2 regions of the Planococcus lenghuensis genome follow, and region 2 is predicted to be linked to the other one. Evidence: a T-box and tRNA genes for the amino acid it is inferred to sense, from the RefSeq annotation. Region 2 holds a T-box; the other holds one or more tRNA genes.
The links. A T-box is a leader RNA that pairs with one kind of tRNA and senses whether it is charged. The one in region 2 lies ahead of B0X71_RS07100 (valine--tRNA ligase), so its partner is inferred to be a tRNA-Val.
Positions count from the first base shown of each region.

Region 1: it encodes a tRNA-Val, which carries the amino acid that the T-box ahead of B0X71_RS07100 (valine--tRNA ligase) is inferred to sense. The anticodon was not compared.

Region 1 covers NZ_CP019640.1:1,221,017-1,235,494, reverse strand. The annotation lists gene B0X71_RS06400 (NUDIX domain-containing protein) at 1-14, opposite strand, end outside; gene B0X71_RS06395 (Dps family protein) at 73-522, opposite strand; gene yidD (membrane protein insertion efficiency factor YidD) at 615-845, shown strand; gene B0X71_RS06385 (metal ABC transporter solute-binding protein, Zn/Mn family) at 934-1,890, shown strand; gene menC (o-succinylbenzoate synthase) at 1,922-2,989, opposite strand; gene B0X71_RS06375 (o-succinylbenzoate--CoA ligase) at 2,980-4,389, opposite strand; gene menB (1,4-dihydroxy-2-naphthoyl-CoA synthase) at 4,456-5,274, opposite strand; gene menH (2-succinyl-6-hydroxy-2,4-cyclohexadiene-1-carboxylate synthase) at 5,285-6,091, opposite strand; gene menD (2-succinyl-5-enolpyruvyl-6-hydroxy-3-cyclohexene-1-carboxylic-acid synthase) at 6,088-7,788, opposite strand; gene B0X71_RS06355 (isochorismate synthase) at 7,775-9,160, opposite strand; gene B0X71_RS06350 (1,4-dihydroxy-2-naphthoate polyprenyltransferase) at 9,331-10,242, shown strand; tRNA gene B0X71_RS06345 (tRNA-Glu) at 10,378-10,449, opposite strand; tRNA gene B0X71_RS06340 (tRNA-Ser) at 10,454-10,545, opposite strand; tRNA gene B0X71_RS06335 (tRNA-Asn) at 10,549-10,623, opposite strand; tRNA gene B0X71_RS06330 (tRNA-Ile) at 10,625-10,701, opposite strand; tRNA gene B0X71_RS06325 (tRNA-Gly) at 10,703-10,776, opposite strand; tRNA gene B0X71_RS06320 (tRNA-Phe) at 10,782-10,857, opposite strand; tRNA gene B0X71_RS06315 (tRNA-Asp) at 10,876-10,951, opposite strand; tRNA gene B0X71_RS06310 (tRNA-Met) at 10,955-11,031, opposite strand; tRNA gene B0X71_RS06305 (tRNA-Ser) at 11,222-11,314, opposite strand; tRNA gene B0X71_RS06300 (tRNA-Ile) at 11,330-11,406, opposite strand; tRNA gene B0X71_RS06295 (tRNA-Met) at 11,416-11,489, opposite strand; tRNA gene B0X71_RS06290 (tRNA-Ala) at 11,512-11,587, opposite strand; tRNA gene B0X71_RS06285 (tRNA-Pro) at 11,596-11,672, opposite strand; tRNA gene B0X71_RS06280 (tRNA-Arg) at 11,704-11,780, opposite strand; tRNA gene B0X71_RS06275 (tRNA-Gly) at 11,803-11,877, opposite strand; tRNA gene B0X71_RS06270 (tRNA-Leu) at 11,884-11,972, opposite strand; tRNA gene B0X71_RS06265 (tRNA-Lys) at 12,001-12,076, opposite strand; tRNA gene B0X71_RS06260 (tRNA-Thr) at 12,081-12,156, opposite strand; tRNA gene B0X71_RS06255 (tRNA-Val) at 12,163-12,238, opposite strand; rRNA gene rrf (5S ribosomal RNA) at 12,247-12,362, opposite strand; rRNA gene B0X71_RS06245 (23S ribosomal RNA) at 12,609-14,478, opposite strand, start outside.
Region 2 covers NZ_CP019640.1:1,383,980-1,398,457, reverse strand. The annotation lists gene B0X71_RS07125 (GGDEF domain-containing protein) at 1-562, opposite strand, end outside; gene B0X71_RS07120 (bifunctional folylpolyglutamate synthase/dihydrofolate synthase) at 590-1,771, opposite strand; gene B0X71_RS07115 (ATP-grasp domain-containing protein) at 1,837-2,700, shown strand; gene B0X71_RS07110 (ATP-grasp domain-containing protein) at 2,697-3,482, shown strand; gene B0X71_RS07105 (hypothetical protein) at 3,495-4,007, shown strand; gene B0X71_RS07100 (valine--tRNA ligase) at 4,368-7,016, opposite strand; T-box leader at 7,152-7,381, opposite strand; gene B0X71_RS07095 (AbrB family transcriptional regulator) at 7,413-8,465, opposite strand; gene B0X71_RS07090 (MATE family efflux transporter) at 8,583-10,013, opposite strand; gene hemL (glutamate-1-semialdehyde 2,1-aminomutase) at 10,289-11,581, opposite strand; gene hemB (porphobilinogen synthase) at 11,578-12,567, opposite strand; gene B0X71_RS07075 (uroporphyrinogen-III synthase) at 12,560-13,267, opposite strand; gene hemC (hydroxymethylbilane synthase) at 13,251-14,186, opposite strand; gene B0X71_RS07065 (hypothetical protein) at 14,183-14,395, opposite strand; gene B0X71_RS07060 (cytochrome C assembly family protein) at 14,476-14,478, opposite strand, start outside.

The sequences.
Region 1 (14,478 bases), 160 kb from region 2:
TCCCGGTACTTCATCCGCAAAACCTCCAAATTAAAGACGCAGACTGTCAGACAGTCTGCGTCGGAACTTCTTTTATTGTACTTTTTCACCAAGGAATGCTGCAAGCATCCATGCATGTTTCTCAAGGCTCTGATGAACTGCATTCAGCATATCCTGTGTCATGTCATCTCCGATTTCGCCGGAAATCTCCCGTGCCCGCTTCAGTGATGCCATAATCGTATCGAAATCAGATAGCAGTGTATCGACCATCTGCTCAGCTGTTTCCGTTTTTGTCGCTTCTTTCACCGCCGACAGCTCCAACTGTTCCTGCATCGTCGCCACCGGCTGGCCGCCGAGCGCAAGCAGCCGCTCTGCAATTTCATCCAAGTTCTGCGACGCTTCATTGTACAACTCTTCGAATTTTTCGTGCAGTGTAAAGAATGAACGCCCTTTTACGTACCAGTGGAAATTATGTAGTTTTGTGTACATAACCGACCACATCGCCACCTGGTTATTGAGTTCCTGATTCAGTTCTGCTGACATTTCTGCCACTCTCCTTTTTTAAGTCTGTCTACTTTCCTTTTACCACTGCCCCCTCTACAATAAACCTAACAAGAATACTGGAGTGACCGAATATGAAAGCAATCCTGACCGGCACCATCCGATTTTACCAGCGGTATATATCGCCGATGACGCCGCCGTCCTGCCGGTTTTACCCGACATGTTCCCATTACGGACTCGAAGCTGTGCAGATGCATGGCGCGGTAAAAGGCAGCTACCTGGCCATCCGCCGAATTCTCCGCTGCCACCCGTTCCATGCCGGCGGTTTTGATCCTGTTCCTGAAAAGTGGCCCCCGAAAAAATAATCGGGGGTTTTTCTTGTGTTTTCCCTTCTCCTGTTGTACACTACTTTCTATACTTAAAACGTAATCATTACTATTTATGAGGTGCTTTATGAAAAAATTAATTGGTTTTATTGCGTTACTTATATTTTTGGCGGGTTGTAGTGCAACGGAAACTGCAGAACCTGATGAAACTCAAGGAACAGCACTTGATGTATACACAACCGTGTATCCGTTAACTTATTTTGCAGAAAGAATTGGTGAAGAGCGCATCAATGTTCAATCCATCTACCCGGCCGGCGCCAATGAACATACGTTTGAACCGACCCAGCAGGACATGATTTCGCTTGCTGAAGCGGATGTGGTATTCTATGTCGGCCTTGGGCTTGAAGGGTTTATTGAGAGTGCTCAGGAAACGCTGGCCAATGAAGATGTTGAATTTGCTGCGACCGCGGAAGCGATTCCGGACCTAGAGTTCACCTCTGAAGAGGAGCACGCAAATGAAACTGAAGAAGAGCATGCAGAACATGCCGAGCATGCACATGAAGAAGTGGATTCTCATGTATGGATCTCTCCGGTGCTGAGCCAGCACTTGGCTGAATCCATTAAAGACAAACTCATCGAGCTCGATCCTGAAGGGGCGGAACTGTACGAAACGAATTACAAAGAGCTTGTCACTGAATTGGACGCGCTCGATGCATCGTTTCAGGACATAGCGGCTGAAGCTGAGCGGAAGACATTCTTCGTTTCCCATGCAGCGTTCGGTTACCTGGCAGATGCCTACGGGCTTGAACAAGTGGCCATTGCAGGACTGAACAGCCAAAGCGAGCCTTCCCAGCAAGAACTGGCTGCCATCATCGACCGGGCAAAAGAGCTGGACATCCAGCACATTATATTCGAACAGAACGTCTCTTCCAATTTGACTGAAATTGTGCAGAATGAAATCGGCGCAGAAGCCGTTCAATTGCATAATTTAAGCATCCTGACCGAAGAAGATATTGCAGCTGGTGAAGATTACTTCAGCCTGATGGAGCAAAACAGGGAAACACTCGAAAATGTACTCAATTAGATTAGAAAAGCGGCCGATTCTGGCCGCTTTTTTATATAAACACTTCATATCCGATGCCTGATTCATCTGATAACTGAATCTCTCCTTGGACTACCTCAATCCTTGGTGAAATAATATCCTGCTCCCAGTAATGATGAGAGGCCGGGAAGTCGCCAGGCAAATCGATTCCAGGAAGCGAAGCAAGTGCAAGATTATGGGCTTTTGAGACGCCAAACTCAATCATACCGCCCACCCACATGTGAATACCACTTGCGTGAAACCACTCATACACCCGCAATGTTTCATGCCAGCCGCCAAGACGGCCCATCTTCAGTACAGCTACAGTACCGGCTTTCATCTGCACCATCCGTTCGGCATCCTCGAATGACGAAATGCTTTCATCCAAGCAGATGGCCGTCTTCAATTCTTCGTTCGCTTTTGCATGCAACTCCCATTCCTGCTCTCCGAATGGCTGCTCGATCAAAGTGAAGCCGCATGCATCCAATTTACACAACTTATCGTATGAAGCAGCGGTAAAAGCGCCATTCGCGTCTCCAAAGAATAATAGATGGGGGTACTGGCTGATAACGTGCTGAAGTTGCTCCGGATCTGATTCCCTGTTGATCTTTAATTTCACTCGCTTGTACCCGGCCTGCGCTGCCCGCTGTACTTCTTTTGCCAAGTGTCCGGCATCATTGGTCGCCACCACAACTCCTGCTGAAATACACGGGTGCGTGCCGCCAACCAGTTGCCAAAGTGGTCGATTCATTCGTTTGGCATACAAATCCCAAACAGCCGTTTCAATCGCTGCTTTCGCCATCCGGTTTCCTTTGACTGCCGACAATGCAGGAAATACATCTCTCGGATGTTGGAACGTTTTCCCTTCGAGCAGCGGCATGAGAATCTCCTTCAGTACAAATAAGCAGCTGGCGACTGTTTCCTCTGTGTACCATGGAGTGGAGAATGCGACGCACTCTCCGTAACCGACTCCCCCTTCCCGGTCTTTCACAACAACAAGAAGTGATTCCCGTTCCCGCACTTCCTGTAAATATGTCTTAAAGGGCCGCTTCAGTGGTTGTCGGATTTCATGTACAGAAATCTTTCGGAGAGTCAGTTCCACGTCTTCAGCTCTCTCCTCAGTAATTTATTTGATGCATTGCGCGGCAGCTCCCGCACAAACGAATAGCGTTTAGGAACTTTATATGATGCGAGCCGTTCTCTGCAATAGGCGTCAAGCTCCTCAGCTGAAATCGTATCCGCTACAACGAACGCAGCCGGAACTTCACCCCATTTTCCATCCCGGATACCGCATACACCGGCTTCCAGAACGGCTGGATGGCCAGTAAGCACATTTTCAATCTCTGCCGGGTAAATATTCTCTCCTCCAGAGACAATCAAATCCGAACGTCGGTCCAGTACATATAGAAAGCCCTCCGCGTCGATCCTACCGATATCGCCAGTCTTCAAATAGCCATCTTCAGTCGGCTGTACATCTGCAAAACGGCCGATGTAGCCTGCCGTCACATGTGGACCTTTAATAAGAATCTCATCTTCCGCCCCGATTTTCACATCGTATAAAAACAGCGGTTTACCGGCTGAACCTGGCCGGTCGGCTGCATCTTCCGGTGATAAGGTCGTAGTCTGTGAAGCTGTCTCTGTCATCCCATACGTCTGAAGCACATTAATGCCATGCGCTGCCGCCCGCTCAATGTGACTGACTGCGACCGGCCCGCCGCCTGCGAGCATTACTCGAAAATTGGGTGACACGGCCATCTGCCGGTTATCCAATTCATCTAAAATCCGTGCCAGCGTCACACCTACTACAGACATGTGGGTGACGTTACCTTGAATCAATTCATCAGATGCATTTGCTGCATCAAATTTAGGATACAGCCGCACTTCAGCCCCATAAATCAGTGATCGCATGAGGATGGAGAAACCGCTGATATGGAATAGCGGAACCATACACAGCCAACTATCACGTGCGCCCAGACCGATATTCAAGCTGGAAGCAATTGCACTGGAAAAGTGGTTCTCTGCTGTTTGCTTGACGCCTTTCGGAAAGCCGGTTGTTCCAGATGTATACATAATGGAAACCACACGATCAACCGGCCATTCCCGCTGGATCTCCACTTCTGCAGGCACAGCTTCTTTAATGGTGCTGAATAATAATTTATTCACTGTATTTAGCCGTTCTGCATTCGCATCATCCGTCAGCACTGTATCCGCTTCGCAATCCTGTACTTGATAGATCAGCTCCTGCTCAGTCAAACGTTCATTAAGCATGACCATTTCGCAGCCGAGATGCAGACAGGCATGCATCATGAATACAAAATCGGGATGTGATTTGGACAGCAGCGCCACCCGGCTGTCTCGCTGTACACCCAGGCGGACGAGCCGGCCTGCAAGATCCCGTGCAATAACATCCAGTTCCGCAAAGGTCCACTCCTCAGATGCCCAAGATAAACCGACTCGCTCTCCGGTCAACTGAGCCCGTTTCATCAACCAGTTTGGATACATGAAAATTCACCTTCCTTTGAAAAAGAGCTGCCCGCGGACGGACAGCTCTCTTTCACAGATTTCGAATCAAGGGAAACGCGGGAACTGACCGAAATCAGGTTTGCGCTTTTCCTTAAAGGCATCGCGGCCTTCTTTCGCTTCATCAGTTGTGTAATACAGAAGTGTTGCGTCCCCTGCCATTTGCTGCAGACCGGCCAAACCATCCGTGTCCGCATTCATCGCAGCTTTGATAAAACGGAGGGCTGTCGGGCTCTTCTCAAGCATTTCCTCGCACCATTTCACTGTTTCGTCTTCAAGCTGGTCAAGCGGAACGACTGTATTGACAAGGCCCATATCGAGCGCTTCCTGCGCGTTGTACTGACGGCACAGATACCAGATTTCACGTGCTTTCTTATGTCCGATGATCCGTGCCAAGTAACCCGAACCATAACCGGCATCGAAAGAACCGACTTTTGGCCCTGTCTGACCGAAGATGGCGTTATCCGCTGCGATTGTCAGGTCACAAACAACATGCAGCACATGTCCGCCACCGATTGCATAGCCTGCAACCATTGCAACAACCGGTTTCGGTGTTACACGGATGAGCCGCTGGAGATCCAGGACGTTCAGGCGTGGAATTTCATCTTCCCCAACATAACCACCATGGCCGCGTACTGACTGATCTCCGCCTGAGCAGAACGCTTTTTCGCCCTCGCCGGTTAATACAATCACGCCGACCTTTGAATCATCACGTGCATGAGAAACAGCGTCAATCAGCTCTGTCACTGTTTTCGGACGGAAAGCATTGCGTACTTCCGGCCGGTTGATCGTGATTTTGGCAATGCCATTATACGTTTCATACTTGATGTCTTCGTATGTACGTTCTTTCACCCATTCTCGAGTCATTGTATTCCTCCTAAAAATCGTTTTTCAATTGCTGCCTTATTATTGTAGCAAACTCTTCCGGTTTTTCCACATGAATTGCATGGCCTGCTTCCATTTCAATATGCGTTACACGTGAAATTTGTTCTTTCATTTCCCTTGCAATGGCAGTGAACTTATTATCATCCGTTCCCGTAAGAAGCAGCACCGGGCATGCTAATTGCTCTAATTGATCCCAGTATGGCGCCTGTGCGCCAGTCCCCATACCATACAGGCTTCCCGCCAGGCCACTTGGATGCTGATTAAGCCGCTCTTCTCTCACCGCCTGTCGGATGGCTGAGGGAAGATTTCTCTGTGTCTCAAACATCGGGAGGTTTTCCCAGAAAGATATAAATTCTATTATGCCGTCTCTTTCAATCCGTTCGGCCAGTTTCTGGTCCTGTTCCCGCCGGAGATGTCGCTCTGATTCAGTTCGAAGCCCTGGAGAAGCACTTTCCAGTATCAGCCGGCGAATGCCTGCCGGGTATGTGCATGCATAGGCAAGCGCCGTCCGTCCGCCCATCGAATAGCCGGCCAGGACGAATTCATCCAGCTGCAGCTGCCTGAACAATTCTTTTAGATCTTGCAGCTGATATGCCATCCGGTAGCGTGCCTGATGTTCCGGGCTCATCGTCCGCCCATGGCCCAGTAAATCGATTAAGACAATCCGATAGTCAAGAAGATAAGGGATCGCTGAATGCCATGTGTGCGTGCTGCCTGTAAACCCATGCAACAATACGAGCACCTTTTGCTGTTCGGGATGATGGACTTCGACATGGTATTCAATTCCGTTGATATTCATTCGGCTGACAGTCTTTCATTGACGCGGCTCCATAACTTCCGGTGTGCAGCTGTGTTTTGCGCCCGGTCCGTAAAAACCTCAATCAGTTTAACAGACGCCTGCTTGCCGTTTCGGAGCGCTGCCTTCAGCTCTTCTTTCGATCTTACTTCCGCATAATCCGCTCCATACATGGAAGCCGCATCCCGGAACGTCACATCGGTCGGTGTACCGAATAATTCCTCGTAATACCGCTCTTCCCGGCCTTGCGGCAAGTAAGAAAAGATTCCACCGCCATTATTATTCATAATCACAATGGTGAGATCCGTAGCCTGCAGTTTCGATGCAATCAGACCGTTCATGTCATGCAGAAACGATAAATCACCAATCAGCAGATAAGCAGGCCGCTTATTTGCCGCCTGGACACCGAACGCAGTGGATACAACTCCATCAATTCCGTTCGTGCCGCGATTGGCATACAGCCGGACATCCCGGCCGCTCTTTTCGAAAAACGTATCGGCGTCCCGGATCGGCATGCTGCTGCCAATTACAACATCGCAATCAGAAAGCTCTTCAAAAAAGGTGTAAGCCAGCGTTCCTTCATCTGTCACTTCTTCTGCATGCTGTGCTGCCGTTTCCCAATAAATTTCTGTAGCCTTCTGCCACCTGCTTGCATAATCTGTCTCTTTTCGCTTTTTAAGAGGCAATCCCCATAGGGCTGAACTGGCCGTTTGAATATGATGTGTCACAATGGATTGCGGATCGCGCAGCATCGGACTTTCGTCAATAGCTATGTACCAGGCTGGCCTTACAGCATTCAGCCATAGGAGCAGCGGCTTTGATACCGGCTGCGGGCCGACACGAATTACAGCTTCAGGCTTAATCTTCTCTTTGAATTCATTACTTTTCAGCAGGGCATCATACGCATCCACAATAAGTCTCTGACAATCAACTGGTACTTTACTGCGCGCATTCGACAGCGGATCAGCAAGGACCGGCCATTGCAGTTTTCGGATAAAGTCCCAAAACACTTCAGGAAGTTCACCCGTTTGTTCCCCAAGGACTAAGAGTCCTCGTTCCTCTTGGAACACTTCATTCAGAAAGAGTCGGGCAGGTTCTGATAGTGCGGATTCTGCTGCAAAACGGGAGACGGCAGAAATGTCTTCTGTCTTTGATTCAAAATCGATCAATAGCGGTTCGCGCAGCGGAACATTCACATGGACCGGACCCGCAGGCGCGGTAATAGCTGTCCCAATCGCCCGGGTAAGATGCCGGACTAGAAAACCGAGACGATTATCTGTTTCAGGGAGTGGCAAATCCGTTGACCATTTCACATGCTTGCCGTATAACTCAATCTGATTAATGGCTTGCGGTGCCCCGACTTCCCGCAATTCGTGCGGCCGGTCTGCTGTCACAACTAAGAGTGGGACCCGGGCATAAAATGCTTCAACAATGGCAGGGAAATAATTTACAGCTGCTGTTCCGGATGTGCATAGCAGCATAACCGGCCGGTCCGTCGCTTTTGCCAGTCCCAGCGCGAAATAAGCCGCTGAACGTTCATCGATTTGCCGATACACCGTCAGCTGTTCTTCCTGCATGCAGGCATACGCAAGCGGCGTGGAGCGGGAACCCGGAGAAATGACTACTTCCCGGATCCCTTGTTGGGTGACAGCAGCAGTAAATGCCGTCACGTACTCTGTTAAGTATTCACGATTCGTCACGTAATTGCCCTCCTAAAGCGCGCAACATCGGCCGGAATTTCACCCACGTCTCTGCATATTCCAGTTCCGGTGTGGAATCCGCTACAATGCCGCCTCCTGCGTATAAATAAGCTGACTGGCCGTCAAGCAGTGCTGAACGGATCGCCACTGCAAATTCCCCGTTCCCCTCTGCATCGATCCAACCTAAAGGTGCCGCATAATAACCCCGGTCTGCCGGCTCATGCTTTCTGATTAGCTGCATGGCCTTAGTACGCGGTTCACCGCCCAACGCTGGTGTCGGATGCAGTTCCTGTACAAGGTCGAACAATGTAGCTTCTTCTTTTAATTCTCCTTCAACCGGTGTATACAGATGTTGAATATCACGGATTTTCATTAATTCCGGCATATTTGGGATGACGGCAGACGAGCAATGCTTACGGAATACGGATGAAATCATATTAACGACATAAGCATGTTCCGATCGGTTTTTGTCATCGTTCATCAGTTCATTGCCAAGCGCTGTATCTTCTGCAGCCGTTCTCCCTCTTGGAATCGAGCCTGCCAGACATGTCGATAACGCCTGATTGTCCGTTACTTTCACAAGCCGTTCAGGCGTGGCGCCAAAAAACAGCTGACTTCCTGCCTCGAGTCCAAAAAGAAAACTGCCTTGCTGCTGGGCACCCACTTGCTGAAGAACATCAGCATGATCCACTTCCTGCTCAAAATCAAGTTTCAACTGCCGGGCGATTACGACTTTATCCGCTTCACCAGCCCGAATGGCCTCGGTTACTTGCTGGATCGATTGCATGTATATATCTTTCTCCAGCTCTGTCCGATTTGTGACTAAAATACCTTCCGGCTTGGCCGGCTCTGATACTTGTGCAACATGGACGAGTTCGTCCCGTTCTTTCCGCAATTGCTCAAACGTTTCAAAAGCATTTGTTTCCTGAGTAATGAGGTGAATGCTGACAAAGGCCTGATCTTCCTGAACGGTCAATTGAAAAGTTGGCACCGCAAAATAAGCCGGCGAAAAATCACGCCAGACACTTTTTTTCTCATTTTCAGGATCAAAAGAAAACCCGCCGAACAGAACCGGCTGAACAGCTGGTTCTTCGTTAACAATCTGTCTGCACAGACTTTGCCAATCCTGCTTAATGGATTCAAAACGATCCTCTGCATGGGAGGTGATCACATGCGCATGTCCCAAACCAACAAACGTAAACGTCGATTCCCGGTTTTGCCAAAACATCCGTTGTCCGGTATATCCTTTGCCGGCATTAAAAAACGCAAATGGCGACATGCTCTGTACTTCTATAGTTTCTGTATAAAAACACCAGGAATCATACGTCCCGGCTATCACTTGTTCTGTTGATGAATACGGCTGTGAATTCATCCGTTTCCCTCCGTTTATCTGCAGCCTGTCATTGAAAATAACTGCAGCCAAGTTAATCTCTACCCTCTATCATACCCTTTTCCGGAAAAATGAGCACTCCATTTGCTGTACGAATCACTGATTTAGAGTACAATAAAGGATGGAAAATGAACTAAAGGAGCGAATACAGCATGACTCACACACTTCAAGCGGACAGTGGCTGGCGCGTCTGGTGGCAGCTTACCCGGCCCCATACGCTAACCGCAGCCTTTGCCCCGGTTTTTCTCGGGACAATGATCGCTTTGCAATATACGGCTATTCATTGGGGCCTGTTTCTTGCAATGCTGATTGCAAGTCTCTTAATTCAAGCGGCTACCAATATGTTCAATGAATACTATGATTTCGCCCGTGGTCTTGATAATGAAAAGTCAGTAGGCATTGGCGGAGCCATTGTCCGAAATGGTGTCAAACCAAGAACAGTTTTGGCGCTCGCCTTTACTCTTTACGGAATTGCAGGATTGCTGGGTGTTTATATCTGTACCGAGACGAGCTGGTGGCTCGTGGCAGTTGGACTTGTGGCAATGGCAGTCGGTTATTTTTATACAGGCGGCCCTTTCCCTATTGCGTATACGCCGCTCGGTGAATTATTTTCCGGTTTATTCATGGGCTTTCTGATTGTCATCATTGCATTTTTTATTCAGACAGGTACTGTTACCTCAGAAGCTGCACTACTGGCTGTACCAAGTACACTGCTCGTCGCAGCTATTATGCTGACCAACAATATCCGGGACATTAAGGGTGATGCCGCCAGTGGTCGGAAAACACTTGCAATACTGGTGGGAAGACCAACTGCGGTCAATGTCCTGCTCGCCTTCTTCGTTCTCGCATATGGTTGGATACTTGTGCTGGTTTTCGTGGGGGCTATAACTCCATGGACACTGCTCGTCTTCCTCAGCGTTCAGAAACCGATAGAAGTGGTTCTTCGTTATCGAATGTTCACAGAACCACTGCAAGTCATGCCAGCGATGAAAGCAACAGGGATTACTAACACTGTATTCGCTTTTCTTCTTGGCATTGGATTGCTGATCAGTCACGTGCTTTAATAGTAGTCCGGGAGCATAGAGCTTCCGGACTTTTTTATTCTCATTGGAAAGACAAACTGTATATCCCGTGTCAGATATATAAAAAGAATACAAAAAAACGCAGTTCCTGTTAATCAGGAACTGCGTTTTTTACTATGACCCCTACGGGATTCGAACCCGTGTTACCGCCGTGAAAGGGCGGTGTCTTAACCGCTTGACCAAGGGGCCGAGCTGGCGGAGAAGGAGGGATTTGAACCCTCGCGCCGGGATTACCGACCTACACCCTTAGCAGGGGCGCCTCTTCAGCCACTTGAGTACTTCCCCGTATGGCTCCGAAGGTAGGATTCGAACCTACGACCGATCGATTAACAGTCGATTGCTCTACCACTGAGCTACTTCGGAATGGTGGGCCTAAGTGGACTCGAACCACCGACCTCACGCTTATCAGGCGTGCGCTCTAACCAGCTGAGCTATAGGCCCTTGGAGCGGGTGAAGGGAATCGAACCCTCATCATCAGCTTGGAAGGCTGAGGTTTTACCACTAAACTACACCCGCAAGAATGGTGGCTCAGGACGGAATCGAACCGCCGACACAAGGATTTTCAGTCCTTTGCTCTACCGACTGAGCTACTGAGCCACACTATGTATGAAAAAATGGCGGTCCTGACGGGAATCGAACCCGCGATCTCCTGCGTGACAGGCAGGCATGTTAACCGCTACACCACAGGACCGTTTGGTTGCGGGGGCAGGATTTGAACCTGCGACCTTTGGGTTATGAGCCCAACGAGCTACCGAACTGCTCCACCCCGCGACATTAATATTAGGGATACTTTGTTTCCTCTACGCATTGTAGTGATAGGCATCTTCTTCGGCTGCGCATTCGTTGATGCTAATCGCTGTCTTCGTACAGCAATTTACTACATACCTATTTATGAAAGATTCTTTTCGGAGTGTCACTGACGTACTGTGAAACAAAAATCAGTCCACACATTTTTAAAAGATGGAGGAGGAAGAGGGATTCGAACCCCCGCGGGATTTGACTCCCCTGTCGGTTTTCAAGACCGATCCCTTCAGCCAGACTTGGGTATTCCTCCAGAATAATAGTTAAGTGGTGGACCTTGCAGGACTCGAACCTGCGACCGGACGGTTATGAGCCGTCTGCTCTAACCAACTGAGCTAAAGGTCCTAAAAAAAGTGGCGGCAGAGGGGATCGAACCCCCGACCTTACGGGTATGAACCGTACGCTCTAGCCAGCTGAGCTACGCCGCCAGGATCCTTATGATAGTTAAGTTGGTGGAGCCTAGCGGGATCGAACCGCTGACCTCCTGCGTGCAAGGCAGGCGCTCTCCCAGCTGAGCTAAGGCCCCATCATAACTGGTCGGGAAGACAGGATTCGAACCTGCGACCCCTTGGTCCCAAACCAAGTGCTCTACCAAGCTGAGCTACTTCCCGTACATACTGTTATGTACTTTATTAATAAAAATGGCGCGCCCGGCAGAAGTCGAATCCACAACCTTCTGATCCGTAGTCAGACGCTCTATCCAATTGAGCTACGGGCGCATATTGATCTTGTTCAAAAAAATGGAGCGGAAGACGGGGGTCGAACCCGCGACCTCCACCTTGGCAAGGTGGCGTTCTACCACTGAACTACTTCCGCTAGACATGGTGCGGATGAAGGGAGTCGAACCCCCACGTCCGGTAAAGGACACTAGAGCCTGATTCTAGCGCGTCTGCCAATTCCGCCACATCCGCATGTCTGTTATTATTAGCTTAATAATAATGGTGAGCCATGAAGGATTCGAACCTTCGACCCTCTGATTAAAAGTCAGATGCTCTACCAACTGAGCTAATGGCTCGAAGTGGTGCCGGAGAAAGGAATTGAACCCTCAACCTACTGATTACAAGTCAGTTGCTCTGCCAATTGAGCTACTCCGGCATGACATGGTGGAGGATGACGGGATCGAACCGCCGACCCTCTGCTTGTAAGGCAGATGCTCTCCCAGCTGAGCTAATCCTCCATGTGTATGCCCAGCGACGTCCTACTCTCACAGGGGGAAGCCCCCAACTACCATCGGCGCAAGAGAGCTTAACTGCCGTGTTCGGGATGGGAACGGGTGTGGCCTCTCTGCCATCATCACTGGACTATTTGGTTTTGTTTTGAAAGACAAGATTTATTATATCAACTCTCACGAGTTTTACAAGCATTTTTTTAAAAGAAAGCCTGTTTTCTTGTTCCTTCAAAACTGGATAACCGACATTGAAATGCTGTGGTGTCTAGCTCGGTGGCCAGGCCCTCGGGTCGTAAGCCGTCCCATTCTGGAAATCAGGATTTCCGCCATGGGCCGTCTCTACGCCGGTCGGGCCTTGCGTGGCCACCTGCGCTTTTCTTTGGTTAAGTCCTCGATCGATTAGTATTCGTCAGCTCCACATGTCGCCATGCGTCCACCCCGAACCTATCCACCTCATCGTCTTTGAGGGATCTTACTTACGTAAACGTAATGGGAAATCTCATCTTGAGGGGGGCTTCATGCTTAGATGCTTTCAGCACTTATCCCGGCCACACATAGCTACCCAGCGATGCCTTTGGCAAGACAACTGGTACACCAGCGGTGTGTCCATCCCGGTCCTCTCGTACTAAGGACAGCGCCTCTCAAATTTCCTGCGCCCGCGACGGATAGGGACCGAACTGTCTCACGACGTTCTGAACCCAGCTCGCGTACCGCTTTAATGGGCGAACAGCCCAACCCTTGGGACCGACTACAGCCCCAGGATGCGATGAGCCGACATCGAGGTGCCAAACCTCCCCGTCGATGTGAACTCTTGGGGGAGATAAGCCTGTTATCCCCGGGGTAGCTTTTATCCGTTGAGCGATGGCCCTTCCATGCGGAACCACCGGATCACTAAGCCCGTCTTTCGACCCTGCTCGACGTGTCTGTCTCGCAGTCAAGCTCCCTTCTGCCTTTGCACTCTGCGAATGATTTCCAACCATTCTGAGGGAACCGTTGGGCGCCTCCGTTACTCTTTAGGAGGCGACCGCCCCAGTCAAACTGCCTGCCTGCCACTGTCTCCCCGGCCGATAAGGCCGGCGGGTTAGAAGTCCAATACAGCCAGGGTAGTATCCCACCATTGCCTTTGCGTAAGCTGGCGCTCACGCTTCTTCGGCTCCTACCTATCCTGTACAGGCTGTATCCAACTTCAATAGCAGGCTGCAGTAAAGCTCCACGGGGTCTTTCCGTCCTGTCGCGGGTAACCTGCATCTTCACAGGTACTATAATTTCACCGAGTCTCTCGTTGAGACAGTGCCCAGATCGTTACGCCTTTCGTGCGGGTCGGAACTTACCCGACAAGGAATTTCGCTACCTTAGGACCGTTATAGTTACGGCCGCCGTTTACTGGGGCTTCGGTTCGCACCTTCGCTTGCGCTAAGCGCTCCCCTTAACCTTCCAGCACCGGGCAGGCGTCAGCCCCTATACGTCACCTTACGGTTTTGCAGAGACCTGTGTTTTTGCTAAACAGTCGCCTGGGCCTATTCACTGCGGCTCTCTCGGGCTGTTCACCCAAAAGAGCACCCCTTCTCCCGAAGTTACGGGGTCATTTTGCCGAGTTCCTTAACGAGAGTTCTCTCGCACACCTTAGGATTCTCTCCTCGCCTACCTGTGTCGGTTTGCGGTACGGGCACCTCCCGCCTCGCTAGAGGCTTTTCTTGGCAGTGTGAAATCAGGGACTCCGGGGATACTTCCCCTCGCCATCACAGCCTGGTGGTTGTGGGAACGGGATTTGCCTCGTTCCCCACCTCACTGCTTGGACGTGCGCAACCAACGGCACGCTCACCCTATCCTCCTGCGTCCCCCCATTGCTCAAATGGCGGGGAGGTGGTACAGGAATATCAACCTGTTGTCCATCGTCTACGCCGTTCGGCCTCGACTTAGGTCCCGACTAACCCTGAGCGGACGAGCCTTCCTCAGGAAACCTTAGGCATTCGGTGGAAGGGATTCTCACCCTTCTTTCGCTACTCATACCGGCATTCTCACTTCTAAGCACTCCACCGGTCCTTCCGGTCCGGCTTCAACGCGGCTTAGAACGCTCTCCTACCACTGTTCATACGAACAGTCCGCAGCTTCGGTAATCCGTTTAGCCCCGGTACATTTTCGGCGCAGTGTCACTCGACCAGTGAGCTATTACGCACTCTTTAAATGATGGCTGCTTCTAAGCCAACATCCTGGTTGTCTAAGCAACGCCACATCCTTTTCCACTTAAC
Region 2 (14,478 bases):
ATGGAAAAATGGTGAGCATGATACAGAAATCCCAAATGGTATCAATCGTGATAAATTTCGTTTCTTCGTCAATGATCAGTGAATAAAAATACAGGATGAAATGGTTGGCCAAAAAATAGATGAGCTGAAACAAAAGCCCGTAAAAAAACACATGGCCCAATGCTTCACTTCCGATTTCACCGCCGTAGACAAAAAAGACCGTTCCGGCAATAATAGATACCGCAAAAAACATGAGGGAGTTGAACGGCAATCGCAAGTACACGGGTTCACTGCTGCGCGCCCGTAAAATGACGAATACGGCAGACAGCTGGATGACGATCATTTCCATGAATAAGCCATATTTCAGGAAAATGGCGAGCGTCGCCCATTGAACGATGAATATTGAATTGCCGTTGATCGTTAACGGAAACAGCATCATGAACACAGCGAACGCGGCGAACACAAGCAAATAAGAGAGGTCCATTTCGGCTGGCGGGCTTAGCCTGTACACCATGTAAAACCCCGATGGCACAAGTAACGTCCAGAGCGACCAGAGAATCACCGCCCGCTTTTTATAATCCACTGATGCTCACTCCCCCATTTCCTTGCGTTACTTCGTATCTTGCCTGTTTATTAATAAATGACGTATTTCAGCTAATAAATAAAGTGAACCCGTGACTAAAGCCACTTCATTTTTATGCAATACAGGTAATATATCACAGACCTTTTGGATTGTCTTTACTTTTCCTTTACTTTCCAAATATAAATTTTTTGCCACCATCGCCCGCTCATGCGGAAAATCGACAAACGTGAAGTTATCGCTGATTTCTTCCAGTTTACGTAATATTGTTATGTAATCCTTATCTTTCAGAATACCGACGTATACATGAATCGGCCGATCTGCCAATTCCGTTTTCACGGTTTCCACCAGTTTTTCCACACTCGCTGGGTTATGGGCACCATCGAAAAAGATATTCGGCGCGACTTCCTCGAATCGGTTCGGAATAAACGCAGCGGCCAGTCCGCGATCGGCTCGCTCGGCGTCGAACCGGTCGCCTAATACGTGGGCAGCTGCAGCTTGTGCCAGCATCGCATTGCGTTGCTGATGAGCGCCTTTCAGTTTTAACGAAACATTCGGAACACCTTCCGGAAGGACGACCGGCGCCGTGAGTTTCTTTGCTTCTTTTCGGATCACCGCTTCCGCTTCTTCCGGCAAGTCCCCGATGATAATAGGTATGTGCACTTTGATAACCCCGGCTTTATGCCAGGCGATGTCCCCGATCGTCGGTCCGAGGAAATTCGTATGTTCCAATGAAACGGACGGAATGATGGCGACCGCCGGGGTGATGACATTCGTGCTGTCGAAGCGGCCACCCATGCCGGCTTCGAGGATGATGACGTCCGGCTGTTCGTTTTTGAATACGAGAAACGCAGCCGCCGTCAGCAATTCAAAATCGGTGAGCAGTGTCCGGATATTGGCGAGCTGCTCCATCGCTTGATCGAGCACGTCCGGGGTCACTGGTTTCCCGTTCAATTGGATTTGATCGTGCAGGTCTTCAATATGCGGCGACATGAAGCTGCCGACAGACAGATGATGCTCCTTGAAGATGGCCGTCAAGAACGCAGCGGTCGACCCTTTGCCGTTCGAGCCGGCGAGATGGATATACGTCCCTTCTTTTTGCGGGTTGCCGAGTTCTTTGAGTGCTGCTGTAATGGAATCCAATCCTGGCTTGATGGCTGGATCGGTAGTAATATTCCATTTCTTTTTATATCGGTCGAGTCCCGGAATCATTTAACCTCTTCCTTTCGTTTCGTGCTACACTTTTACTGATTATAGCAAAGTACGGAGGGTCAATTATGACAACTTGCTGGGTAATTTATAACGGAAGTTTGACGAGTGATAAATTCCGCGATCAGGCGGAACTGGTCGCGGAAGCGGCGGAACGCGCAGGCGTGAATGCCGCGATTAAGAAAAACTACGACATCGTGATGCAGCTGGACGCAGGGGTTCTTCCCCCGGATTTTGCCGTGTTGCTCGATAAGGACATTCTGCTCGGGTATTTTTTGAAGAGCTCAGGGGTGCCGGTTTATAACGATCCGGCGGTGATCGATCTGTGTGACAATAAAGCGAAACAGTACATTGAGCTCGCGGCTCGCGGCATTCCGATGCCGAAGACGATTGTGGCGCCGAAAGTGTATCCGGCGTTCTCGATCCGCGAGTCGGGGTATTTTGAAGGGGTGCTGGAGACATTGGGCTTGCCGATGATCATTAAGGAAGGGCACGGGTCGTTCGGCATGAAGGTGTATTTGATCGAAACGGAAGATGCGTTTTATGACAAAGTGGAGTCGCTGCGCGGCGTGGATTTCGTGTTCCAAAAATTCGTGGCATCGAGCCGCGGCCGGGATATCCGCGTGAATGTGGTCGGCGGTGAAGTGATTGCGGCGATGGTTCGGCATTCGGAGACGGATTTCCGGGCGAACATCACGAACGGCGGGAAAGCGTCGCCCGTGGAACTGACGGAAGTTCAGCGGGTGCTGGCGCTGCAGGCGGCGGATGCGGTCGGTGCGGAGTTTGCCGGCGTGGATCTGCTGTTCGGGCCGGACGAGGAGCCGTTGGTGTGCGAAGTGAATGCGGCGGCACATATCCGGAACATTTTGAACGTGACGGGGATCAATGTGGCGGATGCGATGATGACGTATATTTTGAGAGATCTCGCATGATTGCGCTGTACCGGAGTGCGGATGCCGAGCGGAATCAGGGGTTTATTGCCGAATTAAAGAAGTTCGGGGATGTCGGGCTCATGACGTGGGATGACTGGTCGGAGTCAGGGCTGCTTCAGCTGGCGGACCGATTGCACGGCGAGACGGTGCTGTTCCGGGTGCGGCATCCGGTGGCCGCGCGGGCGCTTGAAGATGCCGGTGTGCGGCTCGTGAACCGGGCGGAAGTGAACCGGATCGCGAATGATAAATGGACAGCGTTTGAAATGATGCAGTTATTGGGCCTGCCGGTAATTCCGACGTTCAAGGAACCGCCGGGCTATCCGTGTGTCGCGAAGACGCGGGACGGCCATGGCGGTGAGGGTGTCGAGATCTGGGATACGCCGCGCGACGCGGATGAGGCGCTTATTTTCCAGCCGTTTATGGAACACGAAGCGGATGTGCGGGTGTATGTGATCGGCGATGAAGTCGTCGGTGCCGTGAAGCGGTCCGGGGTGGATTCCTTTAAAGCCAATATTGCGCTCGGCGGGAAAGCGGAGAAGTTTTTGGTGTCGGCGGCCCAGGAGCGGGACGTGCTGCGGATTGCGCGGGCGCTGAAAAGTGATTACATCGGAATCGATTTTTTATTGCTGCCGGACGGGCGGCATGTGTTCAATGAAATCGAGGATCCGGTCGGTGCGCGGGCATTTTATGAGACGCATGAGGAGAATGTGGCGGAATTATTGTGCAAGTACTTGCGGGACAAGAAAGCGCGCGGCTGGCGATGGGCGGATGATCGACTGTAGAGGAGGAATTCCATGTCTGCGTCTTTGATCGAAAAAGCGAAGCGGCTGCTGGAGGGACTGGAAGTCGGCCATTTTGAAACGGCAAAAGACTGGAACAGCGACGACTACGAAGATTATTTTCTGTATTTTGGCGACGCTGATCCGGAAGTGCGGAAGCTGTCCATCCTCGTGTTTGCGTCTGCGCTCGGGAACACGCGGAGAGGCGTAGCCCGTGTGCTGCAGCCGAGGAGTCATGAACGCTTCCGTTATGCGTTTGACGATTATGCTGAAGCGTTTCTGGTACATAAGGAAGCGATCAGCCGGGACTTCCCTATTCTTTACCGGACGATTGTCTGTGAGATGAAAAAATGGCATGAGGAGACGCCGTTGTCTGTGGCTTTCATCGATGTCGAACCGAGGTTGATTGATGATCTGCTGGCGCTGGCGGATGAAGCCGTAGTGGATTGTGCCGAGCTGACGTTCAAGGATTTATTGGAAGAAATGAAGTGGAAAGACCGGAACCAAGGGGTTGATGAAGTGGAATGAGTGCTCGGGCCAGATGGGAAGATTACGCGGCTGCCTTGAAGAGAGAGTTTACTGGGATAGCGCAGCGAATCAGCCGATGGAATCGTGCGCTTTTTTGTAAGAATCCGGATCATCGAGCATAAATCCAAATTAACGATCATAAAAGTGAATTTATCGAGCATAAATCCGAATTATAGAGCATAAACTGAAATTAACGATCATATATTTCCTGTAATTCGGATGGTTTTCTTCATTATGATGGCGTAGAAACCCGAAATATAGCGTAGAAAATCAATTTATCGCGTACAAATCATAAATAAAGCATAGAAACCCCAAAAACCCCCGCATCCTTCCCAGGAGAGCGGGGGTTCATCATACCATTTACAGGTTCTTCAATTCTTCAATGCGTTTTTCAACGGCCGCGCGTTTTTCGAGGTAGTCTTTTTCTTTCGCACGTTCTTCTTCGACTACTGCTTCCGGCGCTTTCGAGACAAAACGCTCGTTCGACAGTTTGCCTTGGACGCGTTTGACTTCGCCGTTCCATTTGTCGAGTTCTTTGCCGAGACGCGCGAGTTCCGCATCGATGTCGATCAAGCCTTCGAGCGGCATGAACAGCTCGGCACCTGACACGACAGCGGACATGGATTTTTCCGGCGCCGCAGTGTTATGCGTGATCGTCAGGCCGTCCGGGTTACAGAAGCGCTCGATGTATGCGGAGTTCGCTTTCAGTACGCCTTCCGTCTTCTCATCACGTGCAATGATCGTGAGCGGCACTTTCTTCGACAGCGGCGTCGAGACTTCCGCCCGGATGTTGCGGACAGCGCGGATGATGTCGACGAGCAGTTTCATGCTGTCGGCTTGTTCCGTATCTGTGAGCGATGCGTCAGCTGTCGGCCACGCCGCCGTTGTGATCGATTCCCCTTGATGCGGCAAGTTCTGCCAGATTTCTTCAGTGATGAATGGCATGAATGGATGCAGGAGACGCATCGTGTTATCGAGTACGTACGCCAGAACCGAACGCGTCATTTTCTTCGCCGCTTCGTCTTCCCCGTACAACGGCAGTTTCGCCATTTCGATGTACCAGTCACAGAAATCATCCCAGATGAAGTTATAGAGCACGCGGCCCACTTCACCGAATTCGTATTTCTCCGCGAGTTTTGTCACGGAATCGATGGTTTCATTCAGGCGCGTCAGAATCCACGCATCGGCAACAGATTTCTCGCCCGACAAGTCGATTTCGTCATACGTCATGCCTTCCATGTTCATGAGGGCAAACCGCGACGCATTCCAGATTTTATTCGCAAAGTTCCAGACGGACTCCACCTTCTCCATCGAGAAGCGGAGATCCTGTCCCGGCGCTGAGCCGGTCGCCAGGAAGTAGCGGAGTGAATCGGCACCGTATTCGTCGATGACATCCATCGGATCGACGCCGTTGCCGAGTGACTTCGACATTTTGCGGCCGTCCGCTGCGCGAACGAGCCCGTGGATCAATACGTCATCAAATGGCTTCTGGTCCGTGAACTCCAGCGCTTGAAAGATCATGCGCGACACCCAGAAGAAGATGATGTCATAGCCCGTTACGAGTGCGTCCGTCGGGTAATAACGCTTGAACTCTTCGTTGTCGATGTCCGGCCAGCCGAGCGTCGAGAACGGCCACAAGGCGGATGAGAACCACGTATCGAGTACGTCTTCGTCCTGTGTCCAGTTTTCTTCGTCTTCCGGTGCGGTCCGGCCAACATACAGCTCACCGGTTTCGTTGTGGTACCACGCCGGGATGCGGTGACCCCACCACAGCTGACGGGAAATACACCAGTCGCGAATGTTCTCCATCCAGTTCAAATACGTTTTCTCGAAGCGCTCCGGCACGAAGTCGACTCCATCGTCGCCTTTTTGCAGCTTGACGGCTTCCGCAGCGAGCGGCTGCATATCCACGAACCATTGCGTTGACAGGTATGGCTCAACGACTGCACCGCTCCGCTCGGAATGGCCAACGGAATGCAGATGGTCTTCAATGTTGAATAGTACGCCTTGTTCCTGCAGATCCTTGACGATTTGCTTCCGGCAATCAAAGCGGTCCATGCCTTCGTACTTGCCGGCGTTTCCATTCATCGTGCCGTCCTCATTCATCACAAGAACGCGAGGCAAATCGTGACGGTTGCCGATTTCAAAGTCATTCGGGTCGTGAGCCGGCGTAATCTTGACCGCACCGCTTCCGAATTCCATGTCGACATAATCGTCCGCAACAATCGGAATCTCGCGTCCGATGATCGGTAACGTAACCGTCTTGCCGATCAAGTGCTTGTAGCGGTCATCTTCCGGGTGAACCGCCACAGCCGTATCGCCGAGCATCGTCTCCGGACGCGTCGTCGCGATTTCAATGCCGCCTGAACCGTCTGTCAGCGGATAACGCATATGGTAGAAAGCACCTTGTACGTCCTGGTGGATTACTTCGATATCGGACAACGCCGTTTTTGCCGCCGGGTCCCAATTGATGATGTATTCGCCGCGGTAAATGAGCTTTTTCTCGTACAGCCGGACGAATACTTCCTTAACTGCATCCGACAGGCCTTCATCCAATGTAAAACGTTCACGGGAGTAATCCAGCCCGAGACCGAGCTTCGACCATTGCGCACGAATTGTCTGGGCGTATTCATCTTTCCATTTCCAGGCTTCTTCTAAAAACTTTTCACGCCCGAGATCGTAACGTGATTTTCCTTCCTCGCGCAGCTTCCCTTCCACTTTCGCCTGCGTCGCAATGCCGGCGTGGTCCATACCTGGGAGCCATAGCGTGTCATAACCTTGCATGCGCTTCATGCGCGTCAGAATGTCCTGCAGTGTGGTGTCCCATGCGTGGCCGAGGTGAAGTTTTCCGGTTACGTTCGGCGGCGGAATCACAATTGTGTACGGCTCTTTGTCCGATTCGGGCTGGGCTTCAAAGAACTTACCCTTAAGCCACCATTCATAGCGGCCCTGTTCGATCGCTTTCGGATCGTACTTCGTCGACATCTCTGTCTGTACTTTCTCTGTCATTGAAAACTCCTCCTTTAGATTAAACCTTTATTGTTGGGCTTTGTTGAATGAGTCAGTGGAACAACACTGCGAGACTCCAGCGGAATCCACTAACTCCACCAGTAAAATCTACAAAACACAAAAAGCCCCTTCGTCTTAAAGGACGAAGGAGCTTTCGCGGTACCACCTTTATTCGCAGGCACGGAGAAAAAGCGCGCCTGGCACTTCATTCGATAACGGATTTCAGGTCCGGTTTCCGCTACTGAAGAGTTCACGGAAACTGCTCCGAGGGGACTTTCCGATGGTTTTGCCCGTGAACGCGTCTCACCTTTCCGCATTCTCTCTGAAACGGCCGCACATCGTACTTTCCTCATCACTGCATGTCACTGCATGGCTATCAAGTTAGAGTTATTGTACCTACACTTCGGTTTTTCCGTCAAGTTTTTTAATGAAATAAGCAATTGCAGGCGCCGCAATCAACAGGATGAAGAAGATCCGGAACAGGTGAAAACCGGTGATGAGCGCCACGTCGCCGCCCGCTTCAATCGCCGTCAACACCATTTCCGCCATGCCGCCCGGCGCCGCACTCAGGAAATAATCAATGAAAAGACCGCTCGAAATCCACAGCGACAGCACATACGCCACTCCGCCGGCGAATGCGACGAGCAGCAAGTTATTCACGACAATGGCAGCACCGATGCGCAGCGTCATCTTTTCACCGATCTGCTCCATTTGCAGACCGAGCCGCGCTCCGATGAATAATTGTGCACAGATGATCAGAATCGGCGGCATTTCAAACAGCAGCGTGCCTGTCACAGACTGGACAGCCGCGAGCGCCACAATCGGTGCCATCATCTCAGGCAGCGGGAAACGGACCGCTTTCATGCCGGAGTACAGGGCCGTCCCGCCTGCTGCTGCTGCCATAAATGCCGGCAGACTGAATTCCGGTTCTGTCAGGATGAGTGCTGTGCCGCCTTCCCGGCCACCGAGGAAAATCGTGAAAAACGGCACGACGAGAACGACGAGCAAGATCCGGAATGTCTGCATGATTGTCACGATCGTTGTGCTCGCTGACTTGATGTCTTCTGACAGCAGCACCATCTGCGACAGCCCGCCCGGCAATGAACCGAGCATGCTCGTCTGGATCGACTCCCCCGTCATTTTCCGGAACAGCAATGCCAGCACCAGCGCAAATCCGACGAGTGCCAGCGTCATGAACACCATCATCGGCAAATCGAGCCACATGAGCAGCACCGCTTCCCGGTTGAACGATGAGCCGATCTGCACGCCGATTAAAATGAGCCCGATTGTCCGCAGCATTCGCGGCCAGTAAAACGTCATGGATGTGAACTGACGCAATAGCAGCAGTGCCAGCATCGGGCCGAGCAGCCATGGCAGGAACATGCCAAGCAAATCGAGGAGCCCTCCCGCCGCAACAGAAATGGCCAATGTTTTGAGGAAATCGTTCATGGAAACCCTTCTTTCGTCTCTCTAAATAGTATAACGGATTTTTGGTTTCATTTCCTCGTAAAGAAATTTCCATTAAAAAAAGCATCCGCTCCAAAGAGAACAGATGCTAATCGATCATTACGGCCGGTTTTGTAAGGCATACAGCCACGAACGCCCGCGCCAGCGGAATAGCATGGCGATACCGCGGAACCATTCGTCCAGGATGTAGGCAATCCAGATGCCGACGAGCCCCAAGGCGAAATGGACACCGAGGACATACGCGACGACCACGCCGATGCCCCACATCGAGATAATGCCCATGATGAGCGGGAACTTCAAGTCGTTGACTGCCCGGAGTGATGTGATGATCATGATGTTGAATGCACGGCCCGGCTCCAGAATGATTGCCAGGTAAATGAGTACCGTTGCGTTCCGGATGATCGTTTCATCATCGGTGAAAATCGACAGGAGCGGTTCAGCGACGAATGAGAAGCCGACTGCTGTGACGATCGCCGTCAGGATGGAGAGCTTCAAGCTGTCCATGCAGCGTTTATAGGCATCGTCGTATTCCTTTGCACCGACATGGCGGGCGATCAGAATCTGAGTCGCCTGTGCAAGCGCGATACTACCGAGCATGATGAAGTTCATCAAGTTGAACGCATAGATCCGGGTTGTGACGAATAACGTACCCATGTACGTCGTGATGAAGAAGATGATGACGAACTGGCTCATGTTATACGCAATCTGTTCACCGGCTGCCGGCAGACCGATCCGCAGCAATTCCTGCAAATGCTCTTTTGGCATTTTGAACACTTTCATCAGACCCATCGGTTCTTTGATCCGTTTTTTCATCAGGACGATAAGCGCGATCAAGCCGAGCACCCGGGAAACGGTTGTGGCAATGGCGACACCAGCGACACCGTAAGAAGGCAGGCCGAATGGTTCAAAGAGCACGATGTAGTTCAGCACAATGCCGATGACATTCATCCCGATGTTGGCATACATCGCATCTTTCGTAAAGCTATGGCTGCGCAGGATGGCGCTGATGGTGACCAATATGGCTTGGATGAACATGAAACTGCCGACAAAAACCAGGTAGCTGCTGGCGTCCGCTGCGACTTGACCGGTCACATTCATTAAGGCCAGAATCTGTTCCTGGAATAAGAATACGATGCCGCTCAGCAACAGGCCGATCGCCAAATTCGCTGCGAGTGAGATGGCGGCAATTTCATTCGCCCGCTGCTTATTCCCCGCACCGAGTGCCTGGGACATCAGCACGGTCGTTCCCGTGACGATAAAGCCGAACATGACAATTAAAAGAAAGATAACTTGGTTGGCGATGCCGACAGCGGCGACCGCTTTATCCGAAAATTGGCTGAGCATCAGCGTATCCACGTTCCCCATGAGCATCGCAAGCGCAAGCTCGACGAAGATTGGGACAGCCAAAGCAGCCATAGTGATTTTTTCCTTATCATTAGTGGCGGGAAGCTGATTTGTATGTCCTCCAACTGACAGGCCTTTTGTCGTTCCGGCGGTTGCCAATGCAGGCTGTTTGAATCTGAATTTCACTATTTATAAACTCCTCTAAACGCCTTATTCACAGGCGGTTTTTTTAACCAATGAGGAGTACTATACCCTTTTAATATAGGGGGGTCAAGAGCTTTAAATTATTTCAGAAAACTAAGTTATGTAACCGAAATCACACTTCAAACCCTTAAAAAGTTATCGTAAATAACATTAAAATACACATTCTCTTTTTCCGTCTTTTGATCCATTTTTTCCTTTAATTGATATGCAATCATGAAAAAAACCGCCAACGTGGAAAAGTTGGCGGTTTGTCTCATTTATGCGTTTTTCGTTACTTTTGCGAAGACCGTATGGAATGCTTCCACTGTTTTTGCGATTTGCACTGCTGTATGGGCAGTCGACAAGAACAATCCTTCAAATTGGGACGGCGGCAAGTAAATGCCTTGTTCCGCCATGCCTTCATATACTTCCGCGAATAAATTCAAATCGGATGTCTTCGCCGTTTCGAAATCCGTGACGGTTTCATTCGTAAAGAAAAATCCGATCATCGAACCAGCGCGGTTCACGGTATGCGGAATGTTGTATTTCTCCGCAGCTTCACGGAATCCCGCTTCCAGCTGATCCGCCTGCTCTTTGAACGTATCATAACTTTCTTCAGTCAGGTTCGACAATGTTGCCAGTCCGGCAGACATAGCCAGCGGATTGCCGGATAATGTGCCCGCCTGATAAATCGGACCGGCCGGCGCAATTTGTTCCATGATCTCGCGTTTGCCGCCGTATGCGCCAACCGGCAATCCGCCACCGATGACTTTACCGAGACAAGTAAGATCCGGTGTCACGCCGTAATAGCCTTGGGCGCAATGATAACCGACACGGAATCCGGTCATGACTTCATCGAAAATAAGGACAGTGCCGTTTTGTTCGGTCAATTCACGCAACCCTTCGAGAAACCCTTCCGCCGGCGGGACGACGCCCATATTTCCTGCGACCGGCTCAACGATGACACCTGCCAGGTCATCACCGAATTCATTAAATACATAGCGGACACTTTCGAGGTCGTTAAATGGAACCGTGATCGTGTTCTGCGCCACGCCTTCCGGTACACCCGGTGAATCCGGCAGTCCGAGTGTTGCCACACCGGAACCCGCTTTGATCAGCAGACTGTCACCGTGTCCATGGTAATTGCCTTCGAATTTCAGGATTTTATTGCGCCCGGTATAGCCGCGCGCCAGCCGCAATGCGCTCATCGTCGCTTCCGTGCCGGATGATACCATGCGCACCATTTCGATCGACGGCACCCGGTCGATCACAAGTTTCGCCAATTCGTTTTCAATGACCGTCGGTGCGCCGAACGACGTGCCGCTTTCCGCTGTCTTTTTGACCGCTTCCACAACATCCGGATGGGCATGGCCGAGAATGAGCGGCCCCCATGACAAGACATAATCGACATATGTATTGCCGTCAATGTCGGTGATTTCCGCCCCTTTGCCGCTTTCCATGAAAATCGGGTCCATGTTGACGGATTTGAATGCGCGGACCGGCGAGTTAACGCCGCCCGGCATCAGGTTTACTGCTTCTTTGAATGCTTGTTGAGATTTTTCGTAGCTCATGCTTTTCCCTCCAGCCAGCGCACCGCGTCTTTTGCGTGATACGTCAGAATCAGATCGGCGCCCGCCCGCTTCATGCTCGTCAGCGTTTCAAGCACGATCTGTTTTTCATCGATCCAGCCGTTCGCCGCAGCGGCTTTCACCATCGCATACTCACCGGACACATTATAGGCCACAACCGGCAGATCGAAGTTATTCTTTACGTCGCGCACGATGTCGAGATATGACAGCGCCGGTTTTACCATGAGGAAATCCGCGCCTTCCTCGACGTCGGACGCCGCTTCGCGCAGCGCTTCGGTCCGGTTTGAATAATCCATCTGATACGCCTTGCGGTCGCCGAATTGCGGAGCGGAATTCGCCGCATCGCGGAACGGACCATAATAGGCGGATGAATACTTCACCGCATAGCTCATGATCGGAATATGGTCGAACCCGGCTTCATCGAGTCCCGCGCGGATAGCAGCGACAAAGCCGTCCATCATATTCGACGGCGCAATGATGTCCGCGCCCGCTTTCGCCTGGCTCACTGCCGTACGGGCAAGCAATTCAAGCGTTTTGTCGTTCAGGACGATGCCGTTTTCAATGACGCCGCAATGGCCGTGGTTGGTGTATTCGCACAGACACGTATCAGCGATGACAAGCAAGTCCGGCTGGCGTTCTTTCACAAAGCGGGTCGCTTTTTGCACGATGCCGTGATCGTGGAAAGCCCCGGTCCCTTCTGCGTCTTTATCAGCTGCATCCGGCACGCCGAATAAAATCACAGACGGAATGCCGAGTGAAGCCACTTCGTCGACTTCTTCCCCGAGCAGATCGAGTGACAGCTGATAAACACCCGGCATCGATTTCACTTCGTTGCGCACATTTTCTCCGTCCACCACAAAAATCGGGTAAATGAAATCCTGTTTGTCGAGCTGTGTTTCCCTTACCATAGCGCGCATATTCGCCGATGTCCGAAGACGGCGATGGCGCCGGAAATTCAATTCAGTCATTTTGAACCCTGCCTTTCACGATTGTCCGGATCACGTCCGGGTACGTATGGTTAGCCGGCACCGCGCTGACGCGACCGCCGGCTTGTTTGATTGCCTGTTCCGTCACATAACCGATGGCGGCAGCCTCGATCGTCCGCCACTGGCCACCCGCTTCCATATAGGTTTCAACAGCGGAAGGGCTTGCAAAAATGACGATTGCATCCGTCATCCGGGCAAGCCGTTCGGCGTTTCCCCTGCATGGGGCCGTATCGTACACCGTCCAGTCGTCCACTGCGAGCGGCAATTGATAAATCGTATCTTTCGCCCGCGCGCCCCGGATGAACAGGCAGCGGCCGTCCGGTGCCACTTCCGGAAATTCACGGATAAATGCATCCGCCGCAAATACAGACGGCACGAAATCGACATGATAGCCCGCCTGCTCCAGAGCGGCCGCTGTCTTACTGCCAACCGCAGCGATTTTCGCTTTCGGCCGTGCATGCTGTTCATGAAACGCTTCCACCGCTGATGCGCTCGTGAAAATGAGCCAGTCATATTCATGCAAATCCGGTGCCGGCTCATCCGTCGGCACCGTTTCAATCAACGGCACATACTGCACGTTCGCTCCGTATGACGCTGCAAGCTTCACCGCTTCTTCCGGCAGTGATGATCCGGTGAAAATAATCGTATCGCCTTGCAACGGCCGATCAGTAGTGGAGGTCATTTTCCGCTTTCACTTTCTGGATGAGGTCATAACCGCCTTGTGCGCTGATGCGCTCTGCTGCGATCCGGCCCGCTTCAACCGGATCCTGCGACTGGATCGTCTCCCGGTACATGACCGAACCGTCCGGTGCCCCGACAAGTCCGGTGAATGAAACACCTTCATCCGACAGCGTCGCATAACCGGCGATCGGCACCTGGCAGCCGCCATCCATATCCGAGAGGAATTTGCGTTCTGCACTGACTGCTGTCATCGTTGCCGGATCATTCAGTTTGGCGAGTTCGGAAATCAGTTCATCGTCATCAATCCGGCATTCGATGCCGAGTGCACCCTGACCGATCGCCGGCACACATTGTTCCGCATCAAGGTATTCCGTAACCACGTTATCGCTCCAGCCCATGCGTTTCAGTCCGGCAGCTGCCAGAATAATCGCATCGAATTCACCTGTTTCCAGCTTTCCGAGCCGCGTATCGATATTGCCGCGAATCCACTGCACTTTCACATCCGGCCGGATTCGGAGAAGCTGAGCGCTGCGGCGCAGGCTGCTCGTCCCGACGATTGCCCCTGCCGGCAGATCGGCAAGCTTGACGTTGCCTTTTGAAATGAACGCATCGCGCGGGTCTTCCCGGCGCGGCACACAGCCGATCGTGAACCCTTCCGGCAATACGGAAGGCACATCTTTCATGGAATGGACTGCCATGTCGATTTCCTTATTTTCCAGCGCCTGCTCGATTTCTTTCACGAACAGCCCTTTGCCCCCGACTTTCGATAGCGTAACATCCACGATCTTGTCACCTTTCGTGACGATTTCCTTCACTTCAAATTCAAACGGCGCGCCCGCTTTTTTCATTTCCTCGATGAACCAATTCGTCTGTGTGAGCGCCAATTTGCTTCTGCGGGAACCTACAATTATTTTTCTCAACTTTCTCCAACCTTTCCGTTATAACCAAAAATGAAATTCTGACAGCCTGCTCCTGCGCCGCTGTGCTTGCTCGTCGCATACAACACAAGTGCTCCTGCGCCGCTGTGCTTGCTCGTCGCATACAACACAAGTGCTCCTGCGCCGCTGTGCTTGCTCGTCGCATACAATACAAGTGCTCCTGCGCCGCTGTGCTTGCTCGTCGCATACAATACAAGTGCTCCTGCGCCGCTTCGCTCGCTCGTCGCATTAAAAATACGGTGGCAATTTTTCAGCCACGGGTCAATTCATGCTA